3 regions of the Morganella morganii genome follow, and region 1 is predicted to be linked to each of the others. Evidence: predicted binding sites of a transcription regulator. Region 1 holds the regulator's gene; each other region holds the start of a gene.
What was found. Region 1 encodes sigma-54, which starts transcription at its own class of promoters, with help from an activator protein. Its sites were predicted from a motif close to GTTGGCACANNTTTCGCTNT; they were not measured.

Region 1 (10,750 bases):
CTCCGGATTGAACGTGAAGGTCTCGCGTCACTCGAACAGTATATTAATGATGATTTCGATAAAGCCTGTGAACTGATATTCCGCTGTGAAGGCAAAGTGATCATCATGGGGATGGGAAAATCCGGTCATATCGGCCACAAAATGGCCGCGACATTTGCCAGCACCGGTACCCCTTCCTTCTTTGTGCATCCGGGTGAAGCCGCACACGGCGACCTGGGGATGGTCACAAAGAAAGATGTGGTTATCGCAATTTCAAACTCCGGTGAATCCTCAGAAATTCAGGCGCTGATCCCGGTTATCAAACGTCAGAACATCCCGTTTATCTGCATGACCGGCAACCCGGACAGTACTATGGGAAAAGCAGCGGATATTCATCTGTGTATTAAAGTCCCGCAGGAAGCCTGCCCGCTCGGCCTTGCGCCGACCACCAGCACCACCGCCACACTGGTGATGGGTGACGCGCTGGCGATTGCCTTATTACAGGCGCGCGGCTTTACCGCTGAAGATTTTGCCCTCTCACATCCGGGCGGCGCGCTCGGCCGCAAACTGCTGTTACTGGTTTCCGACCTGATGAACACCGGGGATGATATCCCGCGTGTGCCGAAAACCGCCTCACTGCGCGAAGCACTGGTGGAAATCACCCGTAAAAAACTGGGTATGACGGTTATCTGTGACGATGACATGATTATTCAGGGCATTTTCACTGACGGTGACCTGCGCCGGATTTTCGATGCGGGCACAGACCTCAATAACTGCCAGATTGCCGATGTGATGACCCCGGGCGGGATCCGCATCAAAGCCAATACCCTGGCGGTTGAGGCACTGAATTTAATGCAGTCCCGTCATATCACCTCTTTATTAGTCACAGAAGGTGATAAACTGCTCGGCGTACTGCATATGCATGATCTGCTCCAGGCCGGAGTGGTGTAAGGACTGACGATGACACAAATTACCACTATTGACACCTGCTATGGCCCGATAGCGCAAACAGTTATGGAAAAAGCCGCTAAAATACGGCTTCTTATCTGTGATGTGGACGGCGTGATGTCTGACGGCCTGATTTATCAGGGCAACAGCGGTGAAGAACTGAAAGCATTTAATGTCCGTGACGGCTACGGTATCCACTGCCTGCTGACCTCCGGAGTGGAGGTGGCGATAATTACCGGTCGTAAAGCCAAATTACTGGAAGATCGTGCCAATACACTCGGAATTACACATCTTTACCAGGGACAGAGCGATAAGCTTTTGGCGTATCGCGAACTATTAGATAAACTGGTACTTCGCCCCGGCGAAGTCGCCTATATCGGCGATGACCTGATTGACTGGCCGGTCATGGCAGAGGTCGGTTTATCCGCCGCAGTGGCGGATGCCCACCCGTTATTGTTACCCAAAGCGGATTATGTTACACAGATTGCAGGCGGCCGCGGGGCTGTCCGCGAATTGTGCGATCTGATTCTGCTGGCACAAAATAAGCTGGATGCGGCCAGAGGCCTGTCCGTCTGAAGAGAATTTCATTGGTTATAATGGCTTTATCAGGGATCTCATGAGTAAATTTAAGCTTTGGCTGATCATTATTCTGGCGCTTATCGCCCTCGGTCTGCTCGGCTGGAACCTGTCGGTCACCCGTTCAGGTGACACCGACGGTAAGATTGTGGAAGACGGTACGCCGACGTATAAAACCCAAACGTCCTCAACCCTGGCTTACGAGCCGACAGGGCTGCTGGCGTACCGGCTGAATGCGGATGATGTGCAGAACTTTGCTCAGGAAAAAATAACCTGGTTTACTAATCCGGTGCTGACCACCTACGACCCTGATAAAACCGCCACCTGGACGATTCGTGCAAAGCGGGCCAAATTAACCAATGACAGAATGTTATATTTATACGGTGATGTGCAGGTTGACAGCCTGACCACCGATACACAGCTCAGGCAGATCACCACGGATAACGCCGAAGTCAATCTGACAACCCAGGATGTGAGTTCTGACGATAAAGTCACCATCACGGGAACAGGACTGCGTTCCGTCGGATTGCAGATGCGGGGTAATTTACGCAATCGTAATGCGGAACTGATCAAAGATGTACAGACTTACTATGAGATCCCAAATGAAAGCAAACATCCTTAATACTCTGATTGCAACAGCAATTCTGGCCGTCAGTGTCCCTGCTTTGGCGTTAAAAGAAGATACACAGCAGCCGGTGACGGTAACATCATTAAAACAAGCCCTTGATTTAGAAAAAAATATCACCACATTTACTGACAATGTCGTGGTAAAACAGGGAACAATTGATGTCCGCGCTGACAAAGTGGTGGTCACCCGTCCGGGCGGCGATTCCAATAAAATGGTGATCGAAGCATTCGGTAATCCGGTGACCTTCTACCAGATGCAGGATAACGGTAAGCCAATCAAAGGACGCGGCAGCAAACTGCGTTACGAAATGGCCAATGAACTGGTCACGCTGACCGGTAATGCCTACCTGGAACAGCTGGACAGCAATATCACCGGTGACAAGATTACCTACGTGGTGCCGACACAGCAGATGCAGGCATTCAGTGACAAAGGCAAACAGGTGACTACCGTACTGCTGCCGTCACAACTTCAGGAAAAAGGCCCGGCGGCAACCGGCCAGAAAGGTAAGTAACGATTTATGGCAAAATTAACTGCAAGCAAATTAGCCAAAGCCTACAAAGGGCGCAAAGTCGTCGAAGATGTGACGCTTGAAGTCAGCTCCGGCGAAATCGTCGGGCTGCTCGGCCCGAACGGTGCCGGGAAAACCACGACCTTCTATATGGTCGTGGGTATTGTTCCCCGTGATGCCGGTGCGATAAGCATCGATGATGAAGATATCTCCCTGCTGCCGCTGCATGAACGTGCCCGCAAAGGGATTGGCTATCTGCCTCAGGAAGCCTCTATTTTCCGTCGTCTGACGGTATGGCAGAACCTGATGGCGGTGCTTGAAATCCGCAAAGATCTGAACAATGATGAACGCCGGGAGCGGGCGGAAGAGCTGATGGAAGAGTTCCATATCAGCCATCTGCGCGATAACCTGGGGCAATCACTGTCCGGGGGTGAACGCCGCCGTGTGGAAATTGCCCGCGCGCTGGCCGCCAACCCGAAATTCATCCTGCTGGATGAACCGTTTGCCGGTGTTGACCCGATTTCTGTTATTGATATTAAAAAGATTATTCAGCACCTCCGTGATTACGGGCTCGGCGTCCTGATCACTGACCACAACGTCCGCGAAACACTGGATGTCTGTGAACGGGCTTATATTGTCAGCCAGGGCCATATGATTGCCCACGGCAGCCCGGAATCCATTCTGAATAATGAGCAGGTTAAACGTGTTTATTTAGGCGAAGGTTTCCGCCTGTAATGCCGTAAGGAGCCCGTGTCCGTAATGAAGCAGAGTCTGCAGCTTAAACTCAGCCAGCAACTGGCGATGACGCCACAACTTCAGCAGGCTATCCGTTTGTTGCAGCTTTCCACGCTTGAACTCCAGCAGGAGATCCGCGAGGCGCTGGAATCTAACCCGTTGCTGGAACTTGATGATAACCATCAGGAAATTGACACGCCGGCTGAATCTGAACCACAGAAAGAGCTGGACAGCGCCGAGGCTCTCGAACAGACCGCCATGCCGGATGATCTGCCGCTGGATGCACAGTGGGAAGAAATCTACACCGCCGGTACACCGTCCGGCACCGGCAATGATTACGGCGACGATGAACTGCCGCTCTATCAGGGTGAAACCACCGAAACCTTACAGGATTATCTGATCTGGCAGGCCCGCCTGACCCCCTTTACCGAAACCGATGCCGCAATTGCCTTCTCAATCATCGATGCGATTGATGAAACCGGCTATCTGACCGTTTCTGTCGATGATATCCGCCTGAGTATCGGTGACGATGAAGTCACCACCGAAGATGTGGAAGCCGTACTCAAGCGCATCCAGCGTTTTGATCCGGTGGGTGTGGGCGCCCGCGACCTGCGGGAGTGTCTGATGGTGCAGCTGAAAATTCTGCCGCCGGAAACCCCGAGCCTGAAAGAAGCCCTTGCTATCGCTGATCAGCATCTGGCATTGTTGGGGAACCGGGATTTCCGGACCCTGGGCCGGGTGACCAAACTGAAAGAAGAGGCACTGAAATCCGCTATTGATCTGATCCAGTCGCTGGAACCGCGTCCGGGCCTGGTAGTCAACACCGGAGAATCAGAGTATGTTATTCCTGACGTCCTCGTGAAAAAACACGGCGAACGCTGGGTAGTGGAACTCAATTCCGACAGCATTCCCCGTCTGCGGGTCAATAATCACTATGCCGCAATGGGTTCGCGGGCCCGCAGTGAGAGTGACAGTCAGTTTATCCGCAACAATTTGCAGGAAGCAAAGTGGCTCATTAAAAGTCTGGAAAGCCGGAACGATACTCTGCTCAGAGTCGCGACCTGTATTGTGGAAGAGCAGCAGGCGTTCTTTGAACAGGGCGAAGAATATATGAAGCCCATGGTGCTGGCAGATATCGCACTGCGGGTTGAGATGCATGAATCAACCATTTCCCGGGTGACAACACAGAAATTTCTGCACAGTCCGCGGGGGATCTTTGAACTGAAGTACTTTTTCTCCAGCCACGTCAGTACTGACAGCGGGGGCGAGGCGTCCTCCACAGCCATCCGTGCACTGGTGAAAAAACTGGTTGCCGCCGAGAATCCGGCGAAACCGCTCAGCGACAGCAAACTGACCGATATGCTTGCCGAACAGGGCATTCAGGTCGCCAGACGTACTGTCGCGAAATATCGTGAGTCGTTATCCATCCCGCCCTCAAATCAGCGTAAACAGCTGATTTGATACACATTGAGAAGGAAGACACTATGGAATTACAAATTACCGGCCACAACGTTGAAATTACAGACGCATTACGTGAGACTGTGACAGCCAAGTGTAAGAAACTGGAGCAGTTTTTCGATAAAATTAACAGCGTTCAGGTGATCCTGCGGATTGAAAAGGTGAGTAAAATTGCGGAGGCAACGGCTCAGGTAAACGGTGCGGATCTTCACGCCTCAGCGGAAAAAGAGGATATGTACGCGGCAATTGATGAGATGGCAGAAAAACTCGGCCGTCAGTTGTCCAAACACAAAGAAAAACTGAGAAACCGGTAAATTTTCTGCACCCGGGTGCATGACTGAATTAACAGTCTGAATTTTCTCAGGAAAAAGCAGTGCTCTGATCCCGGTTACCATGGTGGTTGCCGGGATTCTGATCCTAAGTGAACAATGAAATGAATAACGAAGCAAATTTGTCCCTGAGCGATGTACTGAGTATCAGCTGTACACGCAATAATATTCACTGTACCAGTAAGAAGCGCGCGCTGGAGATTATCAGTGAACTGGCTGCCACCGCGCTGGCGCTGCCGGAAAACACGCTGTTTGAGGCACTCCTTACACGGGAAAAAGTCGGGACAACCGGTATCGGTGGCGGGATTGCCATCCCCCACGGAAAACTGGACAAAAGCGAGGCGCAAACCGCCTGCGGCGTATTTTTACACCTGGAGCAACCTATCGCGTTTGATGCGATTGATAATCAGAATGTGGACATTCTGTTTGCGTTATTTGTTCCGTCTGATCAGTGTCAGACGCATTTACACACACTGTCGTTAGTGGCCAAAAAACTGGCTGACAAAGCGCTCTGCCGCCGGTTGCGTCAGGCGCAAAGCGATGAAGAGCTGTACAGTATCATCACTGAGTGATGATAACCGGCTGACGACAACGGATAATGGCGTATTGCCATTGAAAGAGAAACGATAGGGAGTCCCCTCATGGTGCTGATGATTGTCAGCGGCCGCTCTGGTTCGGGTAAATCTGTTGCCCTGCGGGCGCTGGAAGATATGGGTTTCTACTGCGTTGATAACCTGCCGGTCACTCTTCTGCCGGAGCTTGCCGCTACCCTGGCAACACGCGATACCTCTGCCGCAGTAAGTATTGACGTCCGCAATATGCCGGAGTCTCCGGAGGTGTTTGAGGAAGCCCTGACCAGATTACCGGACAGTTTCTCACCCCAGCTGCTGTTCCTGGATGCGGATCGCAATACGCTGATCCGCCGTTACAGTGATACCCGCCGTCTGCATCCCCTTTCCAGTAAAAATCTCTCGCTGGAAAGCGCTATTGATGAGGAAAGCGATCTGCTGGAGCCGCTGCGCTCCCGTGCGGATCTGATTATCGATACCTCTGAAATGTCAGTGCATGAACTGGCAGAAATGCTGAGAACCCGTCTGCTCGGCAAACGCGAACGCGAGCTGACCATGGTATTCGAATCGTTCGGGTTTAAACACGGCATTCCGATTGATGCGGATTATGTGTTTGATGTCCGCTTCCTGCCGAACCCGCACTGGGATCCGAAACTGCGTCCGATGACCGGTCTGGATAAACCGGTGGCGGCGTTCCTCGACCGCCATACGGAAGTACATAACTTTATTTACCAGACCCGCAGTTATCTGGAACTGTGGCTGCCGATGCTGGAAACCAACAACCGCAGCTACCTGACCGTCGCTATCGGCTGTACCGGCGGGAAACACCGTTCTGTCTATGTGGCGGAGCAACTGGCGGATTACTTCCGCTCACGCGGGAAAAACGTGCAGTCGCGCCACCGGACACTGGAAAAGCGGAAATAATCCATGACTATCCGTTGTCAGGTTGAAATCAAAAACCGGCTGGGGCTGCATGCCCGGCCGGCCATGAAACTGTTTGAACTGATCCAGACCTTCCGGTCAACGGTGGTATTCCGTAATAAGCAAAATGAAGAAGCCCGGGCAGACAGTGTGCTCGCCATGCTGATGCTGGATTCCGAACAGGGCAGTTTTATTGAAGTGGAAGCAACAGGACCTGATGAAAATTCTGCCATTGAGGCAATTATTTCCCTTTTTGATTCAGGTTTTGATGAAGATTAGTTATACTAACCGAAATATTTTACTTAAAGAAAACTGATACGCTGTTTCGTTCACGCAGCCCGGCGGTTCGTGATCCTGATCTCTTTCCTTTCGGGGGAGAACAGCCTACTATCAGATTAATTATCAAATGAGCACCCCCCTCCTTCTGGTGTGGGGGGTGTTCTTTTGTATTGGAAATGATTTGGAGTGTGGTATGAAAAAGCCCAATATAATTATTAATGAACTGGACGCGGAGCGTCTGGATATGCTGCTGGAACAGCCGGCTTATGCTGACAGTCCGGTTGCCGAAGCCCTGAATGAAGAGTTGGATCGCGCGGAAATCCTGCCGCCGGCAGAAATGCCAGCCACGGTCGTGACGATGAACAGCCGCATCCGCTTTGAAGATTTATCGAGCGGGAAAGAGAGTATCCGTACCCTGGTGTACCCGGCTTCACTGAAAGACAGTGCTGAACAGCTGTCTGTGATGGCACCACTGGGAGCTGCGTTACTCGGGCTTTCTGTCGGTGATGAGATCTCATGGGAACTGCCGAACGGTGAAGCAACGCGCGTAAAAGTATCAGAAATTATCTATCAGCCTGAAGCTGCCGGTGAGTTACACCGTTAATCCGCTTTAAGCCGGTTCTGCGTCCGTTTCAGGCAATCTGCGGGCGCAGCTTCCTCAGGGGTTCCTTTCTTCACACCTTTATTGCATGATGTTTCTCTCTTTATTTCCTGAAGGAAACTGATCATGGCTGCCTATTCTTTGACATCTTTGTTTGGTATGAGCGGAGCTCCGGGCGGATTTCCGGTCATTCTGGGTTTTGAACAGCAGCTGTTATTACTGTGGCGGGGCTTTATGCTGCTGGCAGTCTGAATATCATCCGTACAACACAATTCAATAACGCAAGTTAATCATGCCGCAGCGGCTTCTTCCGCTGCGGCATTTTTATTTCCGCCTCGCCCTTCACGGATGATTATCACAAAAATTATTGCGCATAGTAATCATTATCAATATCATTCCGTTTTTATTTTGGCTGTTTATTCTTCTGATATTGAGACTCACACATGAAATCTGCTGCGCATTTACGCAGACCGCATTGCTGTTCTCGGTTTGTGCTGACATTCCCCTTTATCTTTATTCCTGTTTTTCATGCGGTTGCCGCCGATGATACTCTGGTTGTCACTGCCGCCCCGCAAGACCGCGAAGGGAGTTACAGCGGGGATAATGTCTATTCCACTCTGAAAACACTGACCCCGCGTAATGAAACGCCGCAATCCATCAGTATTGTCACGCCGCAGTTGATCCGTGACTTTAATGTCACTTCAGTGGATGACGCAGTGAAGTTTGTCAGCGGTGTAACTCAGGGCAACACGCTGGGCGGCATTGAGGACGGGTTTGTCAAACGCGGCTTCGGCTCCAATACGGACGGCTCTGTGTTTATCGACGGGGTACGCAGCAACCAGGGGCTGGCGATGGATGCCACTACTGAACGTGTTGATGTTCTGAAAGGCTCTTCTTCCCTGCTTTACGGTATTCTGAATCCGGGCGGCGTGATAAACCTGATCTCCAAAAAACCACAGTATCAGTGGCAGGGACGCATCAGCGGACGGACAAACAGCAACGGCGGCGGTACCGGTACGATTGATGTGACCGGCCCTCTCGGCAATGGCGTGGCAGTCCGGCTGATAGCAGAACGCCGCCATGAAGATTACTGGCGCAATTTCGGGGAAGATCAGCACACGTTGCTGGCGCCTTCCCTGAGCTGGCTCGGTGACAGCGCCTCGTTCAATGTGGCTTATACCGAAAATAAATTCGATGTGCCTTACGATCGCGGAACCGCTTTTATCGGCGGCAGCCCGATCCGTATTCCTTATAATGAACGGATAGATGACAACGCTAATCACGCATACGGGAAAAATAAACGTCTGACCGCAGAATACCGGCAGGAATTTGACGGCATCTGGGAAACCGGAATTAAGTATGCGTGGATGCAGCGCCGCTACGACAGTAATGAGGTCCGCGCGACGGCTATCAACCCGGAGACCGGAATTGTTACCCGCCGTGCTGATGCCAACCGTGGCTTTAATCATCAAACCACCTATATCGGCTGGGATATCAGCGGTACACCGGAACTCGCCGGTATGCGGCATGACATCACGCTCGGGGCTGATTACGAAAAGAACGAAACCTACAAAGCCTGGTCCTTCCGCGGCAAGCCGTCAAAACAATTCAATATGTACCATCCGGTATACGGCGAATCACCGGTCACCACAGATAAAACCGCCGATGACGCAAAAAGCAACCTGCGCGCCACGGTGTACAGCAGTTCACTCTATGCCAAAGACAGTATCCATCTGAATGACCAGTGGATTGTCGTGCTCGGAGGCCGTCTGCAGCGCTATACGCAAAATGGCAGCAGCGGATGGATAAACCATCAGACAACACTCAATGACAGCGGTTCTGAATTTGTTCCGCAGGCCGGGGTCGTCTACAAACTCACACCGGAACTGGCACTTTACAGCAGTTACAGCCAATCCTTCACCCCTTCCGCACAGGTGGATGATGACGGCAATGTGGCCTCCACTGAAAAAGGTCAGACATACGAACTGGGTGCAAAATGGCAGACAACACCAACGATGCTGACGACCTTTGCCCTTTACCGTATTGATGAAAAAGACATGTCCATCTTTATGAACGGCCTGAACCGGAATATCCCGAAATCCCGCTCGGAAGGTGCGGAACTGGAAATTAACGGCGAATTTGCGCCGGGATGGCAGATAGCGGCAAACTACAGCCTCAACAGAACGCAGATTAAAGAAGATAATCTGAAACCCCAGAATGTCGGTAACCAGCTGGTCAATGCCCCGCGCAATATGGGCAGCCTGTATCTGACGCATACCCTGACTGTACCGGGCTTACCGGGTGAACTGCGCTTCGGCGGCGGCGGACGCTATGTCGGCAAACGTGCCGGTGATCCGGAAAACAGTTTTTACCTGCCGGCGTATACCGTCACAGATGCTTTCGCCGCGTGGAACGGGACTGTCAGCGGACATGAGACCCAACTGAAACTGAATGTGAACAATCTGCTGAACAGGGAATACTATGCGTCCAGCGCGGGAAACCTGCGTGTCATCGCCGGAGAGCCGCGCACCCTGTTCCTGAATGCCTCAGTGGACTTCTGATATGAAACATCTCTTTTCCGGGCTGCTGCTGATGGCATTTTCGCTGCTGTGCGGGGCAAAAACCGTTACGGACAGTCTCGGGCGGACAGTCACGGTTCCGGATGATCCGCAGCGGATAGTACTCGGTGAAAGCAGGATGCTCTATACCCTGGCACTGATCGAAACCGGTAATCCGGCGGCGCGTGTCGTCGGGTGGCCGGCTGATTTACAGCGACTCGATTCGCAGACATGGGGAAAATATGCGGCTGCATTTCCGGCGATCAGGGATATTACCATTGTCGGGAACGATAATTTTTCACAGCTTAATATTGAGAAAATCATCGCCCTGCAACCGGATCTGATTATTATGCCGGTGTATGCCAAAACCCGTCCTGATGAAACGCAGTTTGCACACCAGACCGCAGCCGCCGGTATTCCGGTGATTTACCTGGATTTCAGGGTGGATCCGTTGCGGAATACAGTTCCGTCACTGAAAACACTGGGCGAAGTCCTGAACCGGCAGGAAAAAACTGCCGCTTTTATTGCGTTTTATCAGCAGCATATGGATGTGATCCGCAACCGTCTGGCTATGCACAATCCGCATCGCCCCAAAGTTTTGCTGCAGTTACATCTCGGGAAAAAAGCAGAATGCTGCACGACTGCAGCTTCCGGAAATCTG
Region 2 (10,750 bases), 1.3 Mb from region 1:
ATCCAGTTGTGACAGAGTCAGGTTCAGCGCCGGATCAACCGCCAGTTCCGCCTGAATGTTCTCACCCTGATAACTCAATTGCTGTCCCCGGCCGGGTGCGGTTGTCAGGCTCAGTTTTCCCCGGTACATCTGCCAGGGCGCGGGGATAACGTTATCAGCGGTCAGCGTCACCGGCGGCAACTGCGATAACAGCGCACCGATATCAACCGGTGTAGTGTCTGTTTCTTCAGGGCCGGAAGGTAATTTCTGAAAGCAACCCGCATCACCGGTCAGTGAACCGGCATCAATAATCCAGCGGCCGCCGCGCTGATAGTGAAGTGACAGCTTTTCCCCGCCCGCCAGCTGACATTCATTACTGCGGAGAGCCGCTTCTTCTATATAGAGGCCACCCGCACGAATTTTTGGCTGAGAAAGTGACAGTGTAACGCCATCCGGCAGAGAGGATTTCACCACGGCAGGCAGCCAGCGCGGAATTGTCAGCCAGGCCGCCGGGAGGATAATCATCAGCAGAGCAAGCAGTACGACCAGCACTTTCAGTAATTTTTTCATAGACCTCAGAGGTGCAGTTCCCCGGTTACAGATACATCAACTAAGCGTTATACTGTAGTCAGCAGATTTCAATCATTTCTGAACACAGGACCGCCCTATTTTGTCAGGGCTATCCGGTTTAGTGTAGCGATTTATTTTTTAGCGGAGGAACCCCGATGAAAATCGTCAGTTACAGTACCAAACATTACGACAGCAAACATATGGATTTGATTAATCAGGATCCTCGCTTTCAGTATGATATCGAATATTTTGATTTCCCGCTGACACAACAAACCGCAAAAAACGCCGTGGGTGCCGATGCTGTCTGTATTTTTGTTAATGATGATGCGAACCGGGAAGTATTGCAGGAACTGGCGGATCTCAATATCAGAATCCTCGCACTGCGCTGTGCGGGTTTTAATAACGTGGATTTAGCCGCCGCTGAAGAGCTGGGTATTCAGGTTGTCCGTGTTCCGGCCTATTCCCCGGAAGCTGTGGCTGAACATGCCGTCGGTATGATGCTGAGCCTGAACCGCCGTATTCACCGTGCTTACCAGCGCACCCGCGATGCTAACTTTTCTCTCGAGGGTCTGACCGGCTTTAATATGCATAACCGCACAGCCGGGATTGTCGGAACAGGCAAAATCGGCCTGGCCGTACTGCGGATATTAAAGGGATTCGGGATGCGCCTGCTGGTGTCTGATCCTTATCCTAACCAGACAGCACTGGATCTGGGTGCAGAATATGTCGATCTGAACACGCTGTTTGCGCAATCTGATGTGATTTCACTTCACTGCCCGCTGACGCCGGAAAATCATCATCTGCTGAATGAAACCGCATTTGCCAAAATGAAAGACGGCGTGATGATTATCAATACCAGCCGCGGTGCATTAATTGATTCCGCTGCCGCCATTAATGCCCTCAAACAGCAGAAAATTGGCGCGCTGGGTATGGATGTGTATGAAAATGAACGTGATTTATTCTTTGAAGATAAATCGAATGATGTGATTCAGGATGATGTGTTCCGCCGTCTCTCTTCCTGCCATAACGTCCTGTTTACCGGCCATCAGGCGTTTCTGACAGAAGAAGCTCTGTTGAGTATCAGCGAAACCACGCTGGAAAACATCACTAAGCTCTATAATGGCGAAACATCTTGTAACATTGTGTTACAGAATTGGTAGCTATTACACGGAACATTACAATTTAATCCCGGGGATTTTATTTTGTTTCCCGGGATTCTGGTCATAAAAAAACCAATAAACATAAACTTAGGTGATGTCATTCAGTTTATTCTTAATTTTGCCCATCCCGATTTTTGATGCTAATATTCGCTCCGTTTTTTGATGAGTTTTCCTCAATAATCACAGCAACTGACATTCCCGTTTATATTGATCAAATTTAAACAGGAATGTATTTCGGATAAAAAAAGCCCCGTAACGGGGCGGACAGGATATAGATACTGAGTAAAGTGTTTTTGTTTTAATGTCCGCATTATAAACTACACTTAATAAACAAATCCTAAATAAAAAGAACAGAAATAACAGCCCTTGTTTTTGTTGCGACAGGCTATTTGTTATGGGTCTGTTTAATAATACTGATGTAACATTCAAACTATAAAGTAAGACGTAGCGATCATATATTATCATTAACCGTTAACTATCATTTGTGATGTTATTAACTGATACTTTTCTCATAATATTAAAACGGGACACTTTCAGTTAATATCGAATACAGAGAGTAAAAATATGTCTATGTTAAACCGTTTAGTTTTAGTTGCAGGTATTGCATTATCTTTTGTTACACACAGCGCATCATTGCAGGGTCAGCAAGGCGGCGTCATCAATTTCTACGGGTCACTGACAGAAGCCCCCTGCACCTATCAGGTATCCGGCAATAACGTCAATGCCGAATGTTACCGTTCCGGTGAAACCGCCAAATATAACAGCAGTATTCAGGCGGATAATAAACCTAACGGTACATTAATACCGGATAACATTGGTGAAGTAAATATCACTCCGGTTTTATCTGATTCAGAAAAACATATTGTCACCATAAGCTATCGCTGATTAGGCAAAGATATACTACACAGCAAATATAGAAGTCAAATAACGGATTTATTAAAAATAACATTTATCCCGTATTATAAAAAATAATAAACAATATGCCTCATTTAAATCAAACACCCACGGGTGTTTGATTTTCTTATTTGTGATAAAGAAGAATCTTATTCCCGCCCTCATCGTGACCACTCTCAGATTCAGCCGGTAGTACTCTTATCTGTCATATGATAACGTCGTATGTAAATTAAGTAATATTAATGATACCGGTAAAGGGACACCGCACGAATGAATCATTCTCTGACAATGTTACTGCAGCGTTTGCAAACCACCGTACCTGCATCACAGGTTACTTTTACCCGTGATGAACTGAATATACTTATCCGGGTACTCTCTGCATACACTGCAGCACCGGCAGCCTCACTGATTATCACCACCCGCGACTCCGGAGCGGTCAGCCATGCTATTAACTACGGCTGGAGTGAGGAAGAAAAACAGCTGACGGAACAGCAAGGCGGGCAATATATCCCGCTGTTCCGTCATGATATCAGCAGCTGAACTATTCCCCGGCCAGAGCGCGCGGAAACAGTAAGTTATTCTCCAGGCTGATGTGTTCCATTAAATCATCAATGAAGGTATTGATACCGTTATACAGTACCCGCCAGGTTGTGCAGGCTTCTTCCGGTGCTGTGACATTATTGGTGATAAATTTAATCACCTCCACAATATCCCCCGCATCATCATGCTCTGCTTCCATAACCTGTACCGGCCCTGCCGCCTGCGGTCCCATGCCGTTGCAGATCATCGGAAACAGCACTTGTTCCTCTTTCATCATATGCGAGGTCAGCTCTTCATGCAGTGCCGTCAGTTGCCGGGTCAGCCCTTTCGGGACACTGGCTTTGGCGGCATGCACCCGCTCCACTTTTTCCGCCTGTAAAATCAGTTCCGGTAATTGTGCGCGGTGGCGATCGTGATAACGGGTAATAATAAAGGCGATAATGTCGCTCAGCGGGGCTTTCCGCCAGTCCTGCGCCGGTGCCTCATCTTTCAGGGCGAGTAATGCCTGTTCAATTTCATCGATATTCAGGGATTTTTTCTCTGCCGCTTTTGCCAGTGTCCGTTTTCCGCCGCAGCAGAAATCCAGATCATAACGGCGGAAAAGTGCCGATGCACCATTCACAGACAGCGCCAGTTCGCCCAGGGTTTTTTCACGTAATGTCATTTTTATTACCTCAAAATTCAGTCATAAACCATGATAAATCAGTGCTGCGGCAGCTGACGCAGCAGCGTAAAAGCATCACTGAGTTTGTCTTCCGTTACCGCAAAAGCGTGCAGATTTCCGGCGCTGTCATGGCCTTTGGCCGTCATACCGTTGCGGCTGATATCAATACTCCACCGCAGATCAGGATGATGAAAATCCCCGGCGAGCTGTACCGGCAGATCCGGTGTTTTCACCCTGATAAGCATTGGCGGCAGTGTCAGTTTTCCCTCTCCGCCGGTCAGATTTTTTGCCAGACAGACCGCGCTGAGCATAATCGGCTGCAGATACTGCATCACTTTACCGTCAATTTCCGCGCAATCGCCGAGGGCATAAATATCCGGATCGGATGTCTGTAATGAACTGTTTGTCACAATACCGCGCCGGACAGTCAGACCGGCCAGCTCAGCCAGCGAGGTATCCGGTTTCAGTCCGGTGGCGGCAATCACCACATCCGCGCGGGTCACACAATCATGATCAAACAACGCCTCTATATCATTTTCTGTTTTCTTCAGTGACTGTAACTGTGTACCGGTCAGCACCCGCACACCGGATGCGGACAGGTTATGCCGCAGACGGCTGCTGAGTTCAGCGGGCATCAGTGAGGACAAAATACTGGCCGCCATATCCGCCAGGGTAACGGTTTTCCCGGCCCGGCAGAAATCCATTGCCAATTCTGTGCCGATCAGGCCGCTGCCAAGGATCAGTACCCGCTGTGCATTACGCAGCCGTGTTTCGTGCCGCTGAAAATCCTCGCGGCTGTTAAGTGTCAGCATCAGTTCATTGCCGGGCACCGGCGGACGGCCCGGTGTTGCCCCGGTCGCCAGCACCAGTTTGTCATAGTGCCATTGCTGCTGCTCACCGCTGATAAGATGCTGTTGTGCATCAATGCCGCTGATCCGGGTATGCGGGAACAGCGCCACATTATATTGCTGTGCAAATTCCTGTGCTGACTGCCGGATAAGATCATCAGCACGCTGATTCAGACTTATCACATGGCTTAAATCCGGTTTGTTATATTCATCGATACTGTCTGCCGCAATCACCGTCAGCAGCACCTGTGTATCGGTTTTACGGATATTTTTCACCAGCTGGCGGGCAGCAAAGCCCCCGCCGATAATCACAATACCTGCACTCATGCGGCCTCCGTCGCCAGGACATCAAATACATCTTTACCGAGAGAGCATTCCGGGCACAGGAAATTATCCGGTACACAGGACCACGGTGTTCCCGGCTCCACGCCCTGCACCGGCTCGCCTTTCTCAGGATCATAAACCCACTGGCACACACCGCACTGCATGCACGGCCCCAAGTCCTGAGATGATACATTGGTGACACTGTCACATGATTTTGCTTTTCCGGTATCATTAACAGCGGCTGCCGGGGCGGCCACCGGTTGCGGCGTGATCGCTTTTGGTGCCGCAGCTGCCGGTCTGCTGACCGCCGGTAATACCCCGGTCGCCCACTGCCGCGCCAGGTCACGTCCGTATTGGCGGCACTCTTCAAGGGTATTCAGATCAGGACGCCATTTTGCTTTCAGTGACATCGTGGTTTCAAAACCGGCATCCATCAGCCGGGTCTGCACACGGTCAACCGCTCCGCCGTTCCAGCCGTAGCTGCCGAAAGCCGCTGCTTTTTTATTGCGGAACCGCAGACCGGTTAATTCCTCCAGCATGCCGGCAATTTTCGGCATCATGACATTATTCATAGTGGATGAGCCCACCAGCGCTCCTTTTGAACGGAACACACTGGTGATGATGTCATTCTTATCGCTGCGGGCGACGTTAAAGATTTTCACCGCCACATCCGGGTCCGCTTCATTGATCCCCTGTGCGATTGCATCGGCCATCATGCGGGTGTTGTTCGACATGGTGTCATAGAAAATCGTGATACGATCTTCCTGATAATCCGCCGCCCATTTCAGATACCACTCCACGATTTGAGTCGGATTATCGCGCCAGACCACGCCGTGTGAGGTCGCGATCATATCCACCGGCAGCCCGAAACCGAGGATTTCAGTAATTTTCGGGGTCACCAGACGGCTGAACGGCGTCAGGATGTTGGCATAGTAACGCTGGCACTGCTCAAACAGCTCAGTCTGATCCACCTCATCGTTAAACAGGCGCTCGTCGCAATAGTGCTGACCAAAGGCATCATTACTGAACAGAATGGCATCTCCGGTCAGATAGGTCATCATACTGTCCGGCCAGTGCAGCATCGGGGTTTCGACAAAAATCAGCTGTTTGCCGTTACCGATATCCAGGGTATCCCCGGTTTTCACCACATTAAAATGCCATTCCGGGTGATGATGATGTCCGTTAATAGAATCAATGGCATTTTCAGTACAGTAGATTGGCGTGTCCGGGATCGCCGCCATCAGTTCGGTTAATGCCCCGGCGTGATCTTCTTCCGCATGGTTAATCACAATGTAATCAATATCGTTCAGGTCGATTTGTGTCTGCAGATGCTGCACAAACTCGCGGCTGAATTTGTGATCAACTGTATCAATCAGGACATTTTTCTCTTCGCGGATCAGATAGCTGTTATAGCTGCTGCCGAGCAGGGTTTTGTATTCTGTTCCGTGGAAATCGCGGACTTCCCAGTCACGCTGTCCGACCCAATGCACATTATTTTTTACATGAATAGCCATTTGATAGTTACCTTCTGTTTTTATGCTTCGTTACAGAGAGATAATCAATTTGCGTGCCAACTTTTACTTTGTTGTTTTATAAAGATTTTAAATTTCAGGACAAAAAATAAGTGTCAAAATGACTATGCAATTAACTGTCATTATGACATTGTACTGTCATAATGACAGCGGAGGAACGCATGGGATTTTCAGTTGATGTACTTACCGGCATTGCTATTGCCTTACAGCGGGATATCGGTCATCAGGATCGCTTTCAGCGTCTGGTCTCCACGCTGCGCCGGGTACTTAATTGTGATGCAGCCGCGCTGCTGCGTTATGAATCACATCAGTTTATTCCGCTGGCGATTGACGGGCTGTCGCCGGATGTTCTCGGCCGCCGCTTCCGGCTGGATGCGCATCCCAGACTGGAAGCCATCGCCCGTGCCGGGGATGTCGTCCGTTTTCCCGCAGACAGTCAGTTGCCTGACCCTTATGATGGTCTGATCCCGGATCATGTCCATCTGAAAGTGCACGCCTGCGCCGGTCTGCCGCTGTTTGCCGGGCAAAACCTTATCGGTGCGCTGACACTCGACAGCCTTGCACCGGACCAGTTTGATACATTCAGTGATGAAGAATTACGCCTGATTGCCGCTCTGGCCGCCGGAGCACTTAATAACGCCCTGCTTATCGGTCAGCTCGAGAACCAGCAACTGGCATTCAGCGCCTCCGCCGGGCTGGCGGCAGGGCAATCCGGCGGACAAACCGATATTATCGGCCTTTCACCCTGCATGATGCAGTTAAAGAAAGAGATAGCCATTGTGGCCGGTGCTGATATGAATGTGCTGGTCAGCGGCGAAACCGGTACCGGTAAAGAGCTGGTGGTGCAGTCCATTCACGAATTATCCGCCCGCCGTGATCACCCGCTGGTGTATCTTAACTGTGCGGCACTGCCGGAAACCGTTGCGGAAAGTGAACTATTCGGGCATGTCAAAGGCGCATTTACCGGTGCTATCAGTAACCGCAGCGGGAAATTTGAAATGGCGGATAACGGTACCCTGTTTCTGGATGAGATTGGTGAGCTGTCACCGGCGTTACAGGCCAAGCTGCTGCGGGTCTTACAGTATGGTGATATCCAGCGGATCGGTGATGACAGGCCGCTGCGGGTGAATGTCCGCGTGCTGGCTGCCACCAACCGGGATCTGCGGGCAGAAGTTGCCGCAGGCCGTTTCCGGGCTGACCTGTTCCACCGGCTCAGCATTTTCCCGTTACAGGTGCCGCCGCTGCGGGAACGCCATGAAGACATCCTGCTGCTGACCGGCTATTTCTGCGAACGCTACCGTCAGACGTTTGGTTTGCCGCAGGTGGTAATAAGCCCCGCGTTACGCCTGGCGCTGCTGCACTATCACTGGCCGGGTAATGTGCGGGAGCTTGAACATGCCGTGCACCGCGCCATTGTGCTGGCGCGTGCCACCGGTAACAGTGAAGAGCTGCTGTTACAGCCTCATCACTTCTCGCCGGAAGAAATCCCTGAACCGGTTGTCAGCCCGGAAACACATCCTGCAGAGGCCGATCAGGATCTGCGCACGGCCACCGATGCCTTTCAGACGGAACTTATCCGCACGGCACTTACCCGCAGTGACGGCAGCTGGGCAGCGGCGGCCCGCCGTCTCGGGATTGATGCCGGAAATCTGCACCGTCTGGCAAAACGTCTGGGGCTGAAATAATCCCCGGACGGGACTTTTTGACAAATGTCATAGGGTAAGCCGCATTTTCTGCACTATGTTATGACCTCAAATGAAAATGATAACCATTACATTTATGAGGTCAGGGATAATGCAGAACAAAATCACCCGCCGCAGGCTGACACACTGCCTCGCGCTCTCACTTACTGCCGGTGTCTCCGCTGCGGCAGCGGAACCCGCACCGGACACCCTTATTGTCACCGCTGCAAAACAAAGCCGTCTCGCACCGGATGCCGCACAGGAAAAAGAAAAACTGGAGAATGTCGCGGGCGGCACCAACCTGATTATGGTTGAAAAGGATACCCGGCTGGCGACGCTGCATGATGCACTGGATTATCAGCCCGGCGTGCTGGTGCAGAATTTCTTCGGCGGTATTGATCAGCCCCGGCTGAATATCCGCGGCTCCGGTGTGCAGAGTGCCCCGCTGGCACGCGGCATTCTGCTGATGCAGGACGGGCTGCCGGTCACCGATGCGGACGGCAGTTTTCATATCAGCACCCTGGAAATGAGGGATGCGCGGATGATCAGTGTCCGGCGCGGCGCCAACAGCCTGAACCCGCAGAGTAACAGTCTGGGCGGTGAGCTGGATCTGATTTCCTATACCGGCCGCGATGAAGGCGGACGCCTGCGCTATGAATACGGTTCTTACGGCCGCGAAGGTTTACAGACGGCATTCGGCGGCGTATCGGATGACGGCCGTTTCGACGGACGCATCAATTTCACTTATGACCATTTCGACGGCTACCGTAAACACTCCTCATCACAGCGCAAAACCGTGCGCGGTAACTTTGGCTATACCGGTGATAATTTTGAGAACCGCACCTCCCTCAACTGGACCGATCTGCGCTTTGATGTCGCCGGGCCGGTCTCTGAAGCCGTGCTCGACAGTGATCCGACAGAGGTTTACCCGATGGTCTGGCTGCGGGATCCGCACCGCAATGTGGAGCAGTTCCGTGCCGCCAACCGTTCGGACTGGCAGATCGATAATCAGCGCATCAGTGCCGGTGTCTGGTATATCCGTACCCACGATAATTTCACCACCCCTGCCTATTACCGTTTCAGTCAGAGCCACAGTGAAGGTATGCAGCTGGGCTGGCAGATGGAAACCGAGCCGGTCTCCTGGCGGGCAGCACTGGCGGCTGATCATATGAGCCTGGAAACCGATCTGATGCAGAACCGGCGCGGCACAAAGATGGACAAAACACCGATCGGCAAGTTTGACGGCAAAGCAGACAATATTTATGCCTCCGCCGGTGCCGGTATTCATCTGACACCGGGTCTGACCCTGAATCTGGATCTCAAAGCCACTCATGCGCGGCGTGATACGGAAAAGCGCAACAGTTCCGTTTCACTGGATCAGAACTGGACCTTCTGGACCCCTAAAGCCGGGGTGATCTGGCGTCCGGCTGATAATCAGCGCTGGTTTGCCAACGTCAGCGCCAGTCAGGAGCCCGCGACCTTCCATGAAATCATTAATTCCTCTGACGGCCGCCTGACAAAACTGGATCCGCAGAAAGGCGTGACGTTTGAAATCGGCGGTGACGGTGATATTACCGAACAGCTGAAATGGAATGTGGCGCTCTACCGCAGCTTTATCAAAGATGAATACATCACAACTTATGATTCAGAGGGAAATATCACCGGCGTCTTTAATTATGCCGCCAAAACCCGTCATCAGGGGCTGGAAGCAGGAATTAACGGCGTGATCCCGGCGGGTCCCGGAGATGTGGAATATAAGCTGGCCTGGACGTGGAATGATTTCCGTTTTATGGGCGGTGAATATAACGGCAATTATATCGCCGGAATCCCGCGTAATATTGTCTCGGCGGAAGTGCTGTACCGGATCGGCGACTGGCGTTTCGGCCCGAATATTCACTGGGCACCGACCGACATGGCCGTCGATCACGAAAACCATCTCAATATTCAGAAGCGCAAACACTATGCGGTGCTCGGGCTGAGAGGCACTTATCAGCCTGCGGATAACTGGTCGCTCTATATGTCAATGGATAACCTGACCAACGAACACTATGCGACCACCTCTGTAGCGAACCGCTCAGTCACCGGCAAAGACAGCACTCTGTTCCCGGGGATGGGATTCAGTGTCAACGGCGGTATCACCTATAATTTCTGATCTTACTGATATAAGAAATCCCCGCCCGGCGGGGATTTTTTTATTTATTCAGAACGGGCGCTGCGCCGGGATAGCCAGTTCCGCCAGATAGGATTCATTGGTGATCCGCACCGCGTCTTTATCAATTCCGATAAACGCTTTCTGCCGCCAGCCGGAAAACAGGCGGCTGAGAGTTTCATAACGAACACCCAGTTTTGCGGCTAACTGCCCGCGCGATAACGGCAGCACCACACAATCCGATTGCTGGCACCGTTTCAGATCCAGCAGATAAGCTGCCAGCCGCTGCTCTGCGGAGCTGGAGGTCAGCCAGTCGATATGGTTAATATTCTCATACAGCTTCAGGCTGAACCGCGCCAGTAACTGCGCCATAATTGCCGGACAGGCATGACACAGCCGTAAAATCGC
Region 3 (10,750 bases), 780 kb from region 1:
CCCGGCTGGTTTGCCCGTATCATTGTGCAGAAAGGGGATATCGAAATTTCTGATGCTGCTGACAGCAGCACCCTGCCGGTCAGTGCCGGGTTATTACAGCTCAATCAGACCGCACTCCGCCGCACCGACGGCAACCGGGTAATTGACGCGGAAGATGTTACCGGCGGGATCACACCGTGGCAGCCGCAGGGCAGTGACCTGACCGGAAACGGCAAATACCAGTTTTCCGCCAACAGCCTGAATTACTACGGGCTGCCGCTGAAAAATATCCTGACACAGGGCGAGGTCAGCGGAAAACAATTCACGTTTGATAACCTGACCGCCACACTGGAAAACGGCCTGATCACCGCCACCGGACGCCGCAGCGCCGAAGGTCAGTGGCAGCTGGATAACCTGTTGCTTAATGATATCCGCTGGCAGACACCGCAAACACTGACACAGCTGGCAGACAGCACAGAAAACCTGCCGGATATTCAGGCCAGGAATATCACCGCCACCAATATCAAGCTCGAAGGTCATCAGTGGGCGGTAAACTATCTGGAAGGCACGGTCAAAAATCTGGCCTTTAAACAAGGGCGCTGGCAGACGGACAACGGACAGGCAGATATCGCCGCAGCAGATCTGACACTCAGCGGGCAGCATTTTTCTGACATTATCAGCACCCTGGAACTGCGCGGCGATCAGATTGCGGTCAACCGTCTGACCGGCCGCTATGACAAGAGTATTCTGCGCTTTACCGGGGAGTGGAACCGCGCCACCCGGACACTGGATATCACCAGCGGTGTCGCCGACAACCTGCTGTACAGCCTCCCGGAACAGTGGTTCGCCACATTACAGGAAGCCGCCCCGCAGGGAATTGATGCTATCCGCCTGCAGGATATTAAAGTCTCCAATGCCCTGCTGATTGATACACAGCCGGTTTTCCCGTTCCAGCTCACCAATGTGAACGGCTACATCAAAACCATGCAGATCCTGAAATCCGGTCAGTGGGGATTATGGGACGGCGAGCTTTCTGTCAGTGCCGGCAATGCCACCTTTAACCGGGTCGAACTGCACCGCCCGTATCTGACACTGACTGCCGGAGCTGACAGTGCGGCAACCACACAATTTGCCGCCTCCGCCGGGGAAGGGCTGCTGAAAATGCAGTTTCAGGCCACACCATCCGGTACCGCGCCTTTCAGTTTCACATTACAGGCAACCGGTGCGGACAGTCAGATCCTGTCACAATGGGGCTGGCAACCTGCTCCGCTGACCGGCAGCGCCAATTACACCCTGCACCTGAACGGGCAGTTGCGGGCAGAGGATATCCGCAGCACACTGAGCGGCATGCTCTCCGGACAGGATAAACAGGGAAATCAGATAAACCGGGCTATCACGCAGGGACAGATGAGCAACACCCCGGGATCCGCAGAGCCAGTACCTTCTGCCCCGCCTGCACAGCGGGTGATCCCGGATAACAGCGAAACCGGAGAAATTCTGTAACCTTTGCTGATACAAAAACAGCGCCGTAAGGCGCTGTAGCGTCATCCATGACGCGCATGCTTTTCGTCCGCCTGCCCGTTATCACCGCCGTATCTGACCAATTGTCCTCTCTGTCAGCCACAGCGAAAGAAATGTGTTTTACCCCTCACTCCGCGCTGTGTTTCTGGCCGGGCAGCACCATATAGGTACCGGTAAAGACCGCGCCGACTTCATCCCCCTGCCCGACAGTCACTTCCAGCTTAATCCGCGCTTTACTGCCGCGTGCCAGACGATCCAGGTCGCCGCTGAGTTTATCGCGGGAAGCAATGGCTTCCGGTCTGCCTGCCACGGCCTTGCGGTAACGGATATTGGCATCCACCAGCACAATATCGCCGTCCAGGGAGTTTTCCTGTAACAGCAGCCAGATAAGTCCCCAGCCGGTCAGTGTCGCCATCGAGAACTGGCTGCCGGCAAAAATGGTCTGATGCAGGTTCTGGTTCGGGCCTTCCGGCATGGTGGTCATAAATTCCTGACCGGTGTACTGCGTAATGCGGATCCCCATTTTTTCGCTCAGGGGAATGGTTTCATACCATGCTTTCTGTAATTCAGCACACCAGTCAGGACGATGCAGGATCGCATCGAGGGTTTCAACGGATTTAATCATAAAAAAATGACGAACAGGCGTCGTTTGCGGGCCTGTAATCGGTCCTCTGTTTTCAAAACCTGATTTTTCAAAAAATGCGACCGCTTCCTCACGGGCACTGCAGACAATCCGCTTAACACCTTCCTGACGCGCCACGGACTCCAGTGCGCGTGCAATCAGTGTGCCCAGCCCGCGTCCCTGCATCTGCGGATCAACTGCCAGAAAGCGGATCACGCCTTCATTTTCTGCATTGATATACAAACGGCCGACAGCCACAGGCTGCCCGGTTTCGTCCACCACCATCTGATGATGTGCATAGGTATCATAACCGTCCTTTTCCGACCCCTGCGGCTGATTCAGCGGCTTGCGCAGCATCGCCCAGCGGAAATGAAAATAGCTTTCCAGCTCCTGATCGGTTTTTGGTACACGTAAATGATACATCGCACTTTCTCCTGTCAGTGGTAACCGGTGACCGGCCTGAGACTGTTGTATCATACCTGCAGCCAGAAAGTGACCGGACCATCGTTTGTCAGACTGACCTGCATGTCAGCCGCAAACCGGCCTGTTTCCGTCACCATTCCGGCTGCACGGCACTGCGCTACAAAGTGCTCATATAAGGCATTGGCTTTTTCCGGTGCCGCGCCGTTTGAAAATCCCGGGCGCATTCCTTTTTGTGTTTCCGCTGCTAAGGTGAACTGTGACACCACCAGCAACTGACCGCCGGACTGCGCCACATTCAGGTTCATTTTTCCGTCCGCATCACTGAAAATGCGGTAACCCATCACTTTCTCACTCAGGCGTTTTGATTTTTGTTCGTCGTCATCCCGCTCAACACCCAGAAGAACCAGCAATCCGGGACCGATTTCACCGGCAATTTCCCCGGCGATCCGGACATCCGCGCGGGTCACACGCTGTATTAATGCAATCATGTCATATCCGTTTAAAAAACAATCACACCTGAATTACTCAGTCACTTCTGCTGAAAAATCATACTCTGCAAAATAACGGGAGACTGTGCCACGATCGGTGACCAACACGCCTTTGATACCGAGAGCTACTGCCGCATCCACGTTTTCGCGGACATCATCAAAGAACACGGCATCCTGCGGCTCAAACTCTTCGGTTTCAAGCACATACTGATAGATATCCGGGTCCGGCTTACGCAGTCCCAGATCCTGGGAGAGATACAGGAAATCCGCGGAAGCAGCGATTTCCGGATAGTGCTGCGGCCAGTAATCCTGATGCAGACGGTTGGTGTTAGAGAGCACCACCACGCGGTGTCCCTGCTCACGCAGCCTGTTCATGATATCAATCACATCAGGGCGGACAGAGATAAAGATAGCCTGCCAGCCTTCGGCAAACTCATCAAAACTCAGCGACATATCCAGCTGGTCATTAATAGCTTCAGCAAATTCAACATCGGAAATTTTGCCGCATTCATGCTGTTTAAAGGTTTCACCGTGAATAAAATCACTACTCAGTTCGGACAGCGGCTTGCCGCTCAGATTACTCCAGACTGATAAAACACGTTTAAAATCAATATCAATAATGACATTACCCATGTCAAAAATATAAAGCATACCATCCCTCCGGGTTGATGAATTATTTTTACTCTACCCGCAGAGTCCCTTCCTGAACAGAGTGAAAACCATTTTCGGTGAGAAAAAATATCCGGGAGTGCGATCCCGCCCGTATTTCAGTGCGGTTATCAGCCTGTGACCGGTATGTAATCAGCACGCAGAAAAAGCTCAGGGCGCCCGGAGGCGCCCTGAGTGGCATGAATCAAAACAACCGGCAGAGATTAATCTTTGCTGCGGTGTGCGCGTTTGCGGTCGTTTTCAGTCAGGTGGCGTTTACGCAGACGGATAGACTTCGGCGTTACTTCCACTAATTCGTCGTCATCGATAAATTCTAACGCCTGTTCCAGGGTTTTCTCGATAAACGGCGTCAGTGTGGTCGCTTCATCAGTACCGGATGCACGCATGTTGGTCAGTTTCTTACCGGTCAGGCAGTTAACTGTCAGGTCGTTTGAACGTGAGTGAATACCGATCAGCTGGCCTTCATACACTTCAGTACCGTGACCGACAAACAGCTTACCGCGATCCTGCAGGCTGTACAGTGCGTATGCAACTGCTTTACCCTGACCGTTGGAAATCATCACACCGTTCTGACGGCGGCCGATTTCACCCTGTTTAACATCATCATAGTGACTGAATGTGGCATACAGTAAACCGGTACCGGAAGTCATGGTCATGAATTCAGTACGGAAACCAATCAGACCACGGCTCGGGATGCTGTAATCCAGACGTACGCGGCCTTTGCCATCCGGCATCATGTCACGCAGTTCGCCTTTACGCTCACCCAGTGCCATCATCACGTCACCCTGGTGCTGTTCTTCAATATCCAGAGTCACCTGCTCGAACGGCTCCTGTTTACGGCCGTCGATATCGCGGAAGATAACGCGCGGACGGGATACCGCCAGCTCAAAACCTTCACGGCGCATGTTTTCGATCAGAACAGATAAGTGCAGCTCACCACGGCCTGATACACGGAATGCATCCGGGTCTTCAGTTTCTTCAACGCGCAGTGCCACGTTGTGAACCAGCTCTTTCTTCAGACGGTCAAGGATCTGACGGGAAGTCACATATTTCCCTTCTTTACCGCAGAATGGTGAGGTGTTAACGCAGAAATACATGCTGACGGTCGGTTCATCAACGGCCAGTGGTTTTAATGCTTCAACACAGTTGGTGTCACAGATAGTATCTGAGATATTCAGTTCACCCAGACCGGTCAGCGCGATGATATCACCGGCTTCAGCAACTTCCGTTTCGATACGGTCCAGACCTAAATGTCCGAGAACCTTACCGATTTTACCGTTACGGGTTTTACCTTCCGCATCGATAACAGTAACCTGCTGGTTTGGTTTGACTTTACCGCGCTTGATGCGGCCAATCCCGATAACACCTAAATAGTTGTTGTAATCGAGCTGGGAGATCTGCATCTGGAACGGGCCGTCGAGGTCAACCTGAGGCGGCTCAACATACTTAACAATAGCTTCGTACAGCGGAGTCATATCATCCGCCATATCGTTATAATCGGTGCCCGCAATACCATTCAGCGCAGATGCATAAATGATAGGGAAGTCGAGCTGCTCGTCAGTTGCGCCGAGGTTGTCAAACAGGTCAAACACTTGGTCGATAACCCAGTCAGGACGTGCGCCCGGACGGTCAATTTTGTTGATAACGACGATTGGTTTCAGACCGTTTGCAAACGCTTTCTGCGTTACAAAGCGGGTCTGCGGCATAGGACCGTCCATCGCATCTACCAGCAGCAGTACGCTGTCAACCATGGACATCACACGTTCTACTTCACCACCGAAATCGGCGTGCCCCGGGGTGTCAACGATGTTGATGTGATAGTCGTTCCACGTAATCGCGGTATTTTTTGCAAGAATAGTAATGCCGCGCTCTCTTTCCAGATCGCCGGAGTCCATTACACGCTCTTCCGGTTTTGAACGCTCATCAAACGTACCGGACTGCTGTAATAATTTATCGACCAGCGTGGTCTTGCCATGGTCAACGTGAGCGATGATGGCAATATTTCTTAATTTCTCGATAGACAAAGACTTGTACCGTTTTCGTTAATGGATGGGAATTACGTCACAGATAGCATTCTTTTCAACAACGCCCATCTATGGTGTAGATGTTTGGTGGTATTTTACACGTTCTCTGAGGCAAGTGAAAGAAGTGTGATACATCTCACTTAAAAAATAAATGATTATAAAACATGGAGATAAAATTCATCCTGCCATTTTTTTACAAAATCAGCGGCGCATACCACGCTCAGCGACGAATTCAGAGGGGCATATCATAAACCTATTCAGGATAAAAGAGATACTTTTTTTGCGTTTGTGGCCGGGAAACGGTGCACTGATTTCATTGCACCATAATAGTGCATCCCGGATCTGCAAGCCGAATCAAAAATGCACCAATATGGTGCAATTCACTCCGTTTCCGCTATCCTTATCTGAGTAACCCGCAGCAGTAACGCGGTTTACCCTCTTTTAAAAAAGTTGGCACGCTTTTCGCTTTATATTTATCAAGCAATGTGAGAACCGCAATCAGTGTCCCTCCGGGTGACCACCAGAGGATTGACGGAACATCCCAAACCAGGAGATCTGAATATGTCTGTTGAACATGTATTGACCATGATGGAAGAGTACAACGTTAAATTCGTGGACTTACGCTTTACCGATACCAAAGGCAAGGAACAGCATGTGTCGATCCCTGCTCATCAGGTAGATGAAGATTTCTTCGAAGACGGAAAAATGTTTGACGGTTCCTCAATGGCCGGCTGGAAAGGCATCAACGAATCTGACATGGTACTGATGCCGATTGCGGAATCCGCCCTGATCGACCCGTTCTTTGAAGTCCCGACACTGGTTCTGCGCTGTGATGTGTTAGAGCCGAACACCATGCAGGGTTATGACCGCGACCCGCGCTCTATCGCAAAACGTGCTGAAGATTTCCTGCGCACCAGCGGTATTGCGGATACCGTCCTGTTCGGGCCTGAACCTGAGTTTTTCCTGTTTGATGACATCCGTTTCGGTGCCGATATCTCCGGTGCTTACTATCATATCAATGATATTGAAGCTGCCTGGAACACCGGTACTGTCTATCCGGAAGGTAACAAAGGCCACCGTCCGCGCGTGAAAGGCGGCTACTTCCCGCTGCCGCCGGTCGATTCCTCACAGGATCTGCGTTCTGAAATGTGTCTGGTCATGGAAGAGATGGGTCTGGTCGTGGAAGCACATCACCACGAAGTCGGTACTGCCGGCCAGAACGAAATCGCTACCCGTTTCAATACCATGACGCTGAAAGCGGACGAAACCCAGATGTACAAATATGTGGTGCAGAATGTGGCGCACCGCTACGGCAAAACCGCGACCTTTATGCCAAAACCGCTGGTCGGCGATAACGGTTCCGGTATGCACTGCCATATGTCTCTGTCAAAAGACGGCGTTAACCTGTTCTCCGGGGATAAATATGCCGGTCTGTCAGAAATGGCGCTCTATTACATCGGCGGGATCATCAAACACGCCCGTGCCCTGAACGCCTTTACCAACCCGACCACCAACTCTTACAAACGTCTGGTGCCGGGCTACGAAGCACCGGTCATGCTGGCTTACTCTGCACGTAACCGTTCGGCCTCAATCCGTATTCCGATTGTGTCCAGCGCGAAAGCCCGCCGTATTGAAGTCCGCTTCCCGGACCCGGCTGCTAACCCGTATCTGGCCTTTGCCGCACAGCTGATGGCCGGTCTGGACGGCATCATCAATAAAATTCATCCGGGCGATGCCATGGATAAAAACCTGTATGACCTGCCGCCGGAAGAAGCGAAAGAAATCCCGACAGTTGCACCGTCTCTGGGCGATGCACTGGATGCGCTGGCAGCGGATCATGAGTTCCTGGTACGCGGCGGTGTGTTTACCGAAGATGCGATTAACACCTATATCGACCTGCTGCGTGCTGATGTTCAGCGCCTGAATATGACGCCGCATCCGGTTGAGTTTGATATGTATTACAGCGTGTGATTCTGATAGTGCCGCCGTTTGGCGGCACTCAGAGTGACAGGTTCCGGTTTATTTTGTTGCCGTGAAGCACTTGACCCGCCGTTGGGCGGGTCCTTTTCTCCTGCGGGGTAAATACGCTACAATGCACCAAATTGGTGCAAAGAGGTGGATAATATGAACCCGGATAACAAACCGCAGGCAGAGCAGCTCCTTGATTCACTGATCAACTGTGTCCTGCTGCTGGATAATGATTTGATTATCCGTTACGCCAATCAGTCGGCCATGCAGTTATTCGCCCAGAGTGCCCGTAAACTCACCGGCACACCGCTCCCTATTTTATACAGCTACCTTTCCCTCGATACCGCCACATTGCAGGCCACACTGGCAGAAGGCCACAGCTTTACTGACAACGATGTGACCCTGGTGGTAAATAACCAAATGCACGCTCTTTCGCTGAGTGCCCAGCCGGTATCCGGCGATTTTATTCTGCTGGAACTGACACCGCTGGACAGTCACCGGCGCATTACTCAGGAACAATTACAGCAGGCGCAGCAGGCCGCCGCCCGTGATCTGGTGCGCGGACTGGCGCACGAAATCAAAAATCCGCTCGGCGGGTTACGCGGTGCCGCACAGCTGTTATCCCGCGCGCTGCCGGACCCGGCACTGCAGGAATACACACAGGTGATTATCGAACAGGCCGATCGCCTGCGGGCGCTGGTTGATCGCCTTCTCGGCCCTCAGCATCCGGGGCAGAAAAGTATGCAGAGCATTCACCATGTGGCGGAGCGCGTTTTTCAGCTCATCAATCTGGAAAAACCGGACAATATCACGCTGGTTAAAGACTACGATCCCAGTTTGCCGGAGTTGTCGCATTATCCCGACCAGATCGAGCAGGTTATCCTCAATATTATGCGCAATGCCCTGGAAGCCCTGCATTCCGCAGGCGGCACCATTATTCTGCGCACCCGCACCGCATTCCAGGTAATGCTGCACGGTGAACGCTACCGGCTGGCCGCCAGGATTGATATTGAGGACAACGGCCCGGGTATTCCGCCGCATATCCTGGATACCCTGTTCTACCCGATGGTCAGCGGCCGCGAAGGCGGCTCCGGGCTGGGTTTATCCATTGCCCGCAATCTTATCGATCAGCATAACGGCAAAATTGAGTTCAGCAGCTGGCCGGGTCACACCTTATTTTCACTTTATCTGCCAATCCGTCAGTAAGCCTGTTGAGGAGGTCATATGCAGCCGGGAAAAATCTGGGTCGTTGATGATGACAGCGCGATCCGCTGGGTGCTTGAGCGCGCACTGAGCAGCGCCGGTTATGCCTGTGTCTGTTTTGACAGTGCTGAAAATGCCCTTGCGGCCCTGAACAGCGGACAGCCGGACGTGCTGATCTCCGATATCCGGATGCCGGGCATGGACGGCCTGTCTCTGCTGGCGGCGGTCAAACAGCATAACCCGTTACTGCCGGTGATTATTATGACCGCCCATTCCGACCTGGATGCCGCAGTGAATGCTTACCAGCAGGGCGCGTTTGATTATCTGCCGAAACCGTTTGATATAGATGATGCGGTCACACTGGTGGCCCGCGCCCTGGAACATTACCGCGAGCAGCATCTGCCGGTACGGCAGGAAGCGGCCGCCGATCCGGTGTCCGGCATTATCGGTGAATCCGCTGCCATGCAGGAGGTATACCGGGTGATAGGCCGGTTATCCCGTTCCTCCATCAGTGTGCTGATTAACGGCGAATCCGGGACCGGGAAGGAGCTGGTGGCTCACGCCCTGCACCATCACAGCCCGCGGGCGGATGCACCGTTTATTGCTCTCAATATGGCGGCGATCCCGAAAGATTTGATTGAATCGGAACTCTTCGGCCATGAAAAAGGGGCATTTACCGGGGCATCACAGGTGCGCCGGGGGCGTTTTGAGCAGGCGGACGGCGGCTCGCTGTTTCTTGATGAAATCGGCGATATGCCGCTCGATATTCAGACACGGCTGCTGCGTGTGCTGGCGGAAGGCCAGTTTTACCGCGTCGGCGGTTACGCACCGGTGAAAGTGGATGTGAGGATTATTGCCGCCACCCATCAGGATCTGGAGCGGCTGGTGGCGGAAGGTAAATTCCGTGAAGACCTGTTCCACCGCCTGAATGTGATCCGCATGCAGCTGCCGCCGCTGCGGGAACGGCCGGGGGACATTCCGCGTCTGACACGCCATTTTCTGCAGAAAACCGCAAAAGAGCTGGGAACAGAAGCGAAAAGCCTGCATCCGGATACCGAAGCACTGCTGATGCAGTTGCCGTGGTCCGGCAACGTCCGTCAGTTGGAAAACGTCTGCCGCTGGCTGACCGTGATGTCCGCCACCCAGGAAGTGCTGCCGCAGGATCTGCCTGCCGACCTGACCATGACTGCCGCCGGAGAACACATCCGCAGTGAGCACAGCCATAATCCGGCAGCCGGAAACTGGGATCAGCAACTGGCGCAGTGGGCGGATGCACAGTTACGGGCCGGGAAAACCGATCTGCTGGCGGATGCTCTGCCGCTGTTTGAACGTACCCTGCTGCAGTGCGCACTGAATTACAGCAACGGACACAAACAGGACGCGGCCCGCCTGCTGGGCTGGGGACGCAATACACTGACGCGGAAACTGAAAGAAGCCGGGATTGATGACACTGCCTCAACCCCGGAAACAGATTAAATCACGCGGGAGAACTGACGCTGACGCATCTGGTTGCGCAGATAGGTATCAAAACACATACAGATATTACGGATAAGCAGCCGTCCGCGCGGTGTGACCACCAGAGCATCGTCGCGGATCTCAACCAGCCCGTCATCCGCCATCGGCTGCAATAATTGCAAATCTTCGGCGAAATGGGTTTTAAAATCCAGGTTATACTGCTTTTCAATCTGCGGATAATCCAGCCGGAAGTTGCAGATCAGCGCCTTAATCACATCGCGGCGCAGGCAATCTTCCTCAGTCAGCACCAGACCGCGGCACAACCCGTTGCCGCGCTCTTCCACCTGTGCATACCAGGTTTTCAGGTCTTTCTGGTTCTGGGCATAGTGATCACCCAG

Region 2: a site for sigma-54 is predicted at 6,535-6,554, ahead of norV (anaerobic nitric oxide reductase flavorubredoxin). Genes of this name have one in related genera too.
Region 3: a site for sigma-54 is predicted at 6,176-6,195, ahead of glnA (glutamate--ammonia ligase). Genes of this name have one in related genera too.

What each region holds. Positions count from the first base shown of each region.
Region 1 is NZ_CP069157.1:650,126-660,875, reverse strand. It holds gene kdsD (arabinose-5-phosphate isomerase KdsD) at 1-930, shown strand, start outside; gene kdsC (3-deoxy-manno-octulosonate-8-phosphatase KdsC) at 940-1,503, shown strand; gene lptC (LPS export ABC transporter periplasmic protein LptC) at 1,544-2,125, shown strand; gene lptA (lipopolysaccharide ABC transporter substrate-binding protein LptA) at 2,106-2,642, shown strand; gene lptB (LPS export ABC transporter ATP-binding protein) at 2,649-3,374, shown strand; gene rpoN (RNA polymerase factor sigma-54) at 3,399-4,835, shown strand; gene hpf (ribosome hibernation promoting factor) at 4,859-5,146, shown strand; gene ptsN (PTS IIA-like nitrogen regulatory protein PtsN) at 5,266-5,733, shown strand; gene rapZ (RNase adapter RapZ) at 5,803-6,654, shown strand; gene npr (PTS phosphocarrier protein NPr) at 6,658-6,930, shown strand; gene rnk (nucleoside diphosphate kinase regulator) at 7,124-7,534, shown strand; gene JL661_RS18525 (hypothetical protein) at 7,658-7,783, shown strand; gene JL661_RS03005 (TonB-dependent siderophore receptor) at 7,975-10,092, shown strand; gene JL661_RS03000 (ABC transporter substrate-binding protein) at 10,094-10,750, shown strand, end outside.
Region 2 is NZ_CP069157.1:1,938,076-1,948,825, forward strand. It holds gene JL661_RS09350 (YdbH family protein) at 1-549, opposite strand, end outside; gene JL661_RS09355 (2-hydroxyacid dehydrogenase) at 705-1,709, shown strand; gene JL661_RS09360 (hypothetical protein) at 2,274-2,594, shown strand; gene JL661_RS09365 (hypothetical protein) at 2,874-3,143, shown strand; gene ytfE (iron-sulfur cluster repair protein YtfE) at 3,145-3,807, opposite strand; gene norW (NADH:flavorubredoxin reductase NorW) at 3,846-4,982, opposite strand; gene norV (anaerobic nitric oxide reductase flavorubredoxin) at 4,979-6,493, opposite strand; gene norR (nitric oxide reductase transcriptional regulator NorR) at 6,673-8,196, shown strand; gene JL661_RS09390 (TonB-dependent receptor family protein) at 8,306-10,345, shown strand; gene JL661_RS09395 (Crp/Fnr family transcriptional regulator) at 10,394-10,750, opposite strand, start outside.
Region 3 is NZ_CP069157.1:3,680,203-3,690,952, forward strand. It holds gene JL661_RS17580 (AsmA family protein) at 1-1,482, shown strand, start outside; gene fabY (fatty acid biosynthesis protein FabY) at 1,628-2,545, opposite strand; gene dtd (D-aminoacyl-tRNA deacylase) at 2,596-3,033, opposite strand; gene yihX (glucose-1-phosphatase) at 3,067-3,684, opposite strand; gene typA (ribosome-dependent GTPase TypA) at 3,906-5,726, opposite strand; gene glnA (glutamate--ammonia ligase) at 6,288-7,697, shown strand; gene glnL (nitrogen regulation protein NR(II)) at 7,851-8,900, shown strand; gene glnG (nitrogen regulation protein NR(I)) at 8,919-10,373, shown strand; gene hemN (oxygen-independent coproporphyrinogen III oxidase) at 10,370-10,750, opposite strand, start outside.